DNA from 2 places in the Blautia sp. 2227st1_G12_2227SCRN_220401 genome. Region 1 is predicted to be linked to the other one. Evidence: riboswitches for the same ligand, from Rfam matches in the RefSeq annotation. Region 1 holds a riboswitch; the other holds the start of a gene.
The links. A riboswitch is a leader RNA that binds a small molecule or an ion and turns the genes downstream of it on or off. The one in region 1 is predicted to bind thiamine pyrophosphate.

Region 1 (3,604 bases):
AAAAGAACAGCAATGAACCTCAAATCCACCACTGCTCTTCACTCATGTCCTAAATCACTTTCCCATCAAAGCAACAATCTTCTCCTTCAGCTCCCGCGCATTCTTCTTAGGATCCTCCGCCTTCATGATCGCAGAAACAACCGCCATACCACTCATACCGGCGCCCTCAAGCACATCCATATTCCCGGCATTCAATCCCCCGATCGCAACCGCAGGAATCGGAACCGCCTCACAGATATCCTTCAACGTAGAAACCTTGGTAAGGATCGTCACCACCTTAGTAGTAGTAGGATAAATCGCCCCCACACCAAGATAATCCGCACCATCCTCATAAGCCTTCACAGCAGCCTCCACCGTCTTGGCAGTAGCCCCCACGATCTTATCCGGTCCCATCAGCTTCCTTGCCACAGCAACCGGAATATCAGAAGCTCCAACATGCACACCAGCCGCATCACAGGCCAGCGCCACATCCACACGATCATCAATGATCAGTGGCACATTGTAACGATCTGTGATCTCCTTCACCTTAAAAGCCTTATCCAGATACTCCCGTCCACCCTTATTCTTCTCGCGAAGCTGGACCAGAGTCACACCACCCTTACAAGCCTCCTCAACCGTACGAAGCAAAGACTCCTCCGTATGATAAGAACTATCCGTCACCAGATACAACGTTACATCCAAATCTTTTCTATCCATCCTAATCCCCTCTTTTTCAGTACATTTCAATCTTCAACAGATCCAGCAGCTGTCGATCCGAAAGCCCATAGATCTCATCCAGCAGATTTACCTGAAAGCTTCCCGGACCGCGGGAAATCTTCTCCGCTTCCTCGCCGGCGATACCCATAAGTGCAGTACCAAGCACTGCCGCAGCCAGATAATTCCCGGATCTCCCATTTAATTCCATCTCAACGCCAGACCAGACACCTGCCTCTATACTATCCGTCATCTCTTTCGCAATATTATCTTCGCACCCCGGCAAAAACGCCGCAGTCAGTGCACCGACCATACAGCCGGTTCCTGTGATCCCGGACAGCGCCGCACTGCCATTTTGTACCAGAATAACCCGTTCACCATCCGTAACAAAATCCTGTTTTCCGGTAGCCAGCACGATTGCCTGATTATTTCTGGAAAAAGCCTTAAGCACTTCACTGACTCCATCGATATTTTCCTCAGTCAGAGCATCCTCGACACCCGCATCGATTCCGATCGCATGAGACGGCAGCCCGGAAACAGCCAGAAGCTCTGACATATTTCCCTTCAGCACTGCCGGATGACCGATCCTTAAAAGCTCCCGTGCCAGATCCAGCCTGAGATCACTGCAGGCAACCCCTACCAGGTCCAGAAGAACCGGAATCTTATTTTCCATCGCTGTTCTCATAGAACGCTTCATTGACTCGATCCTGGCATCGGTAATATTCCCGAGATTCAGCATCAGCGCACCAGCCGATGCCGTAATACCTGTCACCTCTGCCGGATGCTCCGCCATGATCGGCCTTGCACCTACTGCAAGGACCACGTTGGCACAATCATGGATCGAGATCGGATTGGTGATGCAATGGATCAGCGGCTTTTCTTCTTTAATTCGCTTTCGCAGTTGTAAAATTCTTTGTCTCATATGTTTTTGAACCCAAAGCTGCCTGGAATTTCACCAGAAGACCTGCTTTACTCAGAGCCTTCAGGAAAATATAGGCAACACATCCTCCCATTGTGGTTGCTGCAAGGAACATCGGCGTATAATAAAATGCTGTCAGTCCGCCTCTTCCCATCAGGAATGCCATCACCGGATAAGAAACCATAGATCCGATGATACCTGTTCCAAAGATCTCACCGATCACCGCGCAGATGATCTTGCCTTTGGAAAGTCTGTAGAACACACCTGAAAGAAATGCGCCAAATACTGCACCGGTCAGTGCAAGTGGCGGGATTCCCATAAACATCATACGGATCACGCTGATCATGGTCGCACAAAGAAGGGAATACCACGGTCCCATCAGAACCGAGCATACGATATTGACAAGATGCGCCGTGGGGCACATTCCCTCAATCCTCAGGATCGGTGAAATAACGACACCGATCGCAACCATCATTGCCAGCATTACCATACGAAGCGTGTGCATCCTTTGTTTTTCCATAGTGTTTTTCCTCCCTGAAATATCAGGCAGAGCCCTGTCAGATCCGGGCAAAAGCTTCCCGTCTGCTGCAGTCTGCCCTTAGATTTTGGCGGTCGAAGTTCCCTTACTTCCTCTCACTCCGAAAACACGGATTCCCATCGCTTATATGATCCTTCCGGAAAAATCCTCCGGAATATCACTCTCCTGCCAGACATTAAGGCGCTCCCCTTCCTGCCCGCTCTTTCGCAGAAGCTCCACATGCAGTCTCTGTCACTTTCACATCCCCACATTGTCAGACCATTCCAGTTCCATTCCTGCATCCGAAAAGAGCGCATCCCATGGCAAACTCCACGGAGACACGCTCTCAAATCACAATCCCTCCGTTGGCATTACCCAAATCAGGTACGGTCGAAGATCTATCTTCCTCTCAGCCTGTCACACAAGCTCCCGCTGGCTCTTTTCTTTTCTGTTTTTCAATATAGCACACACCTATCCCGTTGTCAAACCTCCACTGCTTATTGCTCTTTGCACTCCCGCCGGAGACTTTCCTGCATGATTTACATTTTCTGTAACTGCTTTTACCATACTTCACCGGCCCTTATTTCGCAAGACGGATCATATTCCAGCTGTGTTTTGCAAAAACTGCTTCCAGTTTTCCGCCGTCCAGCTTTGAGCACTCTGCACTGGCTTTTACAGGAACTACATTCTCGGGCTGCGTCTCTGTATTGACTGCCTGAAGATCATCATTGTTCAGCACGATATGCTCTACGATCTTATATCCCTCAAACTGTCTTAAGTCACAGGAAACTTCCATATCCTCATCCAGACTCTTATTCACTGCAAAGATCGTCAGCGTATCCTTTTCCTCATCCCAGACGCACACAGAATCCAGATATGGAGCTTCTCCATAAGTCTTGCTTTCATATATAGGTGTGAGAACCTGTGTATTAAGGACGGTTCCTCTTCCAAACACACTTGTCAGCATATACGGATAAAAGATCGTCTGACGCCATGCGCCTGTATCGGATGTCATGATCGGCGCAATAACATTTACCAGCTGTGCCATGCAGGCGATCTTTACACGATCTGCATGACGGAGAAGTGTGATCAACATGCTTCCCACAAGAAGTGCATCCTCAAAGTTATAAACATCCTCCAGCTGATGGGGCGCCTGTACCCATTTTTCCAGTTTTTTATCCTGTTCATTGCTGTGGTACCATACGTTCCACTCGTCGAAGGAAAGATTGATCTGTTTTTTTCCATGCTTCTTTGCTTTTACAGCATCGCAGATGGAAACCACTCCTGAGATAAAATCATCCATGCCCTTGGAGCTTGCCAGAAAATCGGCAGTGTCTCCCGATGCATTTCCATAGTACTGATGCAGGGAAAGATAATCCACCTGATCGTAAGCCTCGTCAAGAACCGTATACTCCCAGGAGCCAAAGGTAGGCATTTCCAGACTGGAGCTTCCGCATGCAACAGTCTCAACCTCC
Region 2 (3,604 bases), on a different contig from region 1:
GCCCTGATTCGGCGAAAAATATCATAGCAGGAATAATTTTTATAATGTATACTATATTTGTTAGGAAATCCAGATATACCACAAAGCAGAAAGGAAAAAAGCGTATGAGAAGAAATTGGAAAAAAGCTTTATGTGGCATTTTGACAGGTTTTATGCTTGCAACGGCGGCACCAGCTGCGGTTCCGGAGTTGATCAGTGCGACAGAAGTACAGGCGGCGATAAACGTAGCAACGCCGGCTATGTCTTCTATTAAGATCTCCGGCAGGAATAAGATTATTTTCAGCTGGAAACAGGTAAAAGGAGTTGCCGGATACCGGGTATACCGCAAGACCGGAAACAGCGGATGGAAAGCAGTAAAAACCCTCACAGGAAGCAAAAATGTTACGTTTACCGATACAAAAGTAAGTACCGGAGTAAGCTATACTTACACAGTGAGAGCTTACCGGAAATCCGGAAAAAATACGATCTGGAGTAGATATAATGAAAAAGGTCTGACAGCAATCGCAGGTCTGAATTATCTCACCCTGAATAAGACCAGCCTGACACTGGCATCGAAAAAAACTTATACACTGAAGATCAAAGGCACCAGTCTGAAACCGTCATGGAAGAGCAGCAACACAAATGTTGTCAAGATAACTTCTGTCGGAAAGATCACCGCGGTAAAAACAGGAACAGCGGTTATCACAGCGACTCTTGGTGGCAGAAAATTCACCTGCAAGGTTACTGTAAAGAATCCGACCTCGGCTAATACCAGATTGACGCAGAATTATAGCAAATTGAAAAAATACATCAGTCAGAAAGGCAAATATACTGAAGACGGAAATCAGTTTATAAATGTCAAAGTAGATAAAGAAAGTACTCTGATGATCGGTTATCTGAAGAAAGAAGATAAGATAGATATTGGGATGATGCTCTCTATGCCTTCAGATGGAATCCTTGCCGGACTGGATATTATCGGAAACTGTGTGAAATCTGATACGGTCAGTGTGAAGTCCGCCCTGTCTACAAATGAAGTCTTTCTGCTGGTGACTTCTTCTACAAAAGCATCTGCTTATAAAGGTCAGAATCTGACTTTCTTGTATACAAACGGAAAAAAAGCGATGACAGATCTGCAGGATTCTTCCAATATTATGATGAAAGCGACAATGAAAGTAGCAAATGATTATCTGAAAAAGAATTTAAATCTGACAATGAAAGATCTGGGATTCACTGCTTATAAATAACAGTAACATCCTATGATGATGCCGTTAATAAAATTCGGTTGACAAATTAGTATAGAAAGCATAAGATGATAGTAGCTAAGAAATGTGATGAAATTCAAACATTGGCAAAAACGAAAACCCCGGAAGTCTCGCACACTTCCGGGGTTTTCTATGCCGTTATGTAAGGGGGCTTAAGCCTTTCAGGCTGTTACTGCCTGTCGTTTCTGTCCAGCCATTTGCGAATATAGTAGCTAACTATATCCGCCGTAACAGAAACAAAAAATGTGATGATTAATTCGCACACTGGACTTCACCTCCTTTCTGCTGGAGGGTTGGCAGCATTAACAGTGTACTATAGTTTAGAACAAATTGGAACTATTGTGAGAAAATTTAATACTCTTGACATTGATCATAATTCGTCTTATACTAAACCATGTAAATAACAGGGGAGCTTGTGATGGCAGGCTGAGAGGAAGTCTTCAACTTCGACCCTTATACCTGATTTGGATAATGCCAACGTAGGAACGTATAAGATGAATTTACGGGAGATACTTTGGTGTATCTCCTTTTTTATTGGATGCGGATGTTTTTATCCGATTGAATACGTAAGATCAGGATTTACAGGGAAGGGATCAAGAGCGAATGCTTTTAACCCCGGTATCGACAATTGAATATTGGGAAATTTGAGAGTGAACTGAGTTCATGAAGGGGTGCACCACCGCGGGTGTATTTCTTTGTGAACTCTTTTTTATTGACGAATAGCTTTTGAAGTTTCCGGAAAGGAGAGATCATGATCACAGTAAATGGTGAAAGCAGAACATTGGAAAAGCCGGTGACAGTAACAGAATATCTGGAAGCATGTAACTATGTTCCGGTGCAGGTTGTAGTAGAGCTGAATGAAGAGATCATTAAGAGAGACACTTACGATACAACAGTACTGAAAGATGGCGATGTTGTGGAGATTCTGCAGTTTATGGGCGGCGGAAGCTGCTGATGTCGCTATAGAGATAAAATTAGGTAGATATACCACGGCAGTAACTGACAGATAAGTTACTGAAAAAATGCAGATGAAGAATGATCTGGCAGAAGAAGGCGCTGGTTATAAATCGGTGGAAATATTTTCTGCAAACAGATAAAGAAAGGTGGACATAAAAAATGACAACAGCAAACACAAATGAAGACAAACTGATCCTGGGAGGCCATGAGTTTACTTCCCGTTTTATCCTTGGTTCCGGAAAATTTTCTCTGGAGCTTGTAAAAGCATGTATTGAAAAAGCAGGAACTCAGATCGTAACACTTGCCCTGCGTCGTGCAAATGAGGGTGGGCTTGCCAATATTCTTGACTATGTGCCGAAGGATGTTACTCTTCTTCCGAATACATCAGGAGCCAGAAATGCAGAGGAAGCAGTCCGTATCGCAAGACTTTCCCGCGAGCTTGGTTGTGGAGATTTTGTAAAGATCGAAGTTATCCATGATTCCAAATATCTTCTTCCGGATAACTATGAGACCATCAAGGCAACAGAGATCCTTGCAAAAGAGGGCTTTGTAGTTATGCCATATATGTATCCGGATCTGAATGCAGCCAGAGATCTGGTGAATGCAGGAGCTGCCTGTGTAATGCCGCTTGGCTCTCCGATCGGTTCCAACAAAGGAATCTGTACAAAAGAATTCATCCAGATCCTTATCGACGAGATCGACCTTCCGATCATCGTGGACGCAGGAATCGGTCGCCCGTCACAGGCATGTGAGGCTATGGAAATGGGTGCTGCAGCAGTTATGGCAAATACAGCTATTGCAACTGCAGGAGACGTCCGTGTTATGGCGGAAGCCTTTAAGAAAGCTATTGAGGCAGGAAGAAGTGCATATCTTTCCGGTATGGGAAGAACTCTGGAGAGAGGTGCAAGTGCATCCTCACCACTGACCGGATTTCTTCATGAGTAAAATTGATAAATGAATGATTGAACGCAGAACACTAAGCGGGGGACAGGCACTGCCTGTGTAGTGAAACACAGGTATTGTCTGGTTTCAATCGAAATTGAGTTTACAGATATGCAGCAGTGAGGACCAGAGTATTGCTGCAATATATGAGAGGAGCGACATAAGAGTAATGGCAGAAACAGTACAGGCCAGTCAGCAGGACGGCCATTTTAATGAAAGTATCGTAAATGAAGAAATTCTGGAAGATATGAAAAAGAACCGTATCGATCACATGAAGTACCTTCCGGATATGGAACAGCTGGAAGAAACTGATGTAATGGATCAGGTTATTTCCGCAATGAACGCATATGATTATGATAAGTACACAGAAGCGGATGTACGGAGAGCGCTTGCTCATGACAACCGCACACCGGAGGATTTTAAAGCACTGCTTTCACCGGCAGCGCTGCCTCTTCTGGAAGAAA

Region 2: another riboswitch for thiamine pyrophosphate. It lies ahead of thiS (sulfur carrier protein ThiS); the one in region 1 lies ahead of thiW (energy coupling factor transporter S component ThiW).

Annotation. Positions count from the first base shown of each region.
Region 1 covers NZ_JBCLNI010000052.1:5,388-8,991, reverse strand. Annotated here, with positions in the region: gene thiE (thiamine phosphate synthase) at 55-696, opposite strand; gene ABCM67_RS15840 (hydroxyethylthiazole kinase) at 713-1,615, opposite strand; gene thiW (energy coupling factor transporter S component ThiW) at 1,578-2,132, opposite strand; TPP riboswitch at 2,470-2,572, opposite strand; gene ABCM67_RS15830 (alpha-N-arabinofuranosidase) at 2,710-3,604, opposite strand, start outside.
Region 2 covers NZ_JBCLNI010000042.1:15,805-19,408, reverse strand. Annotated here, with positions in the region: gene ABCM67_RS15180 (fibronectin type III domain-containing protein) at 105-1,223, shown strand; TPP riboswitch at 1,637-1,744, shown strand; gene thiS (sulfur carrier protein ThiS) at 1,993-2,196, shown strand; gene ABCM67_RS15170 (thiazole synthase) at 2,358-3,143, shown strand; gene thiH (2-iminoacetate synthase ThiH) at 3,310-3,604, shown strand, end outside.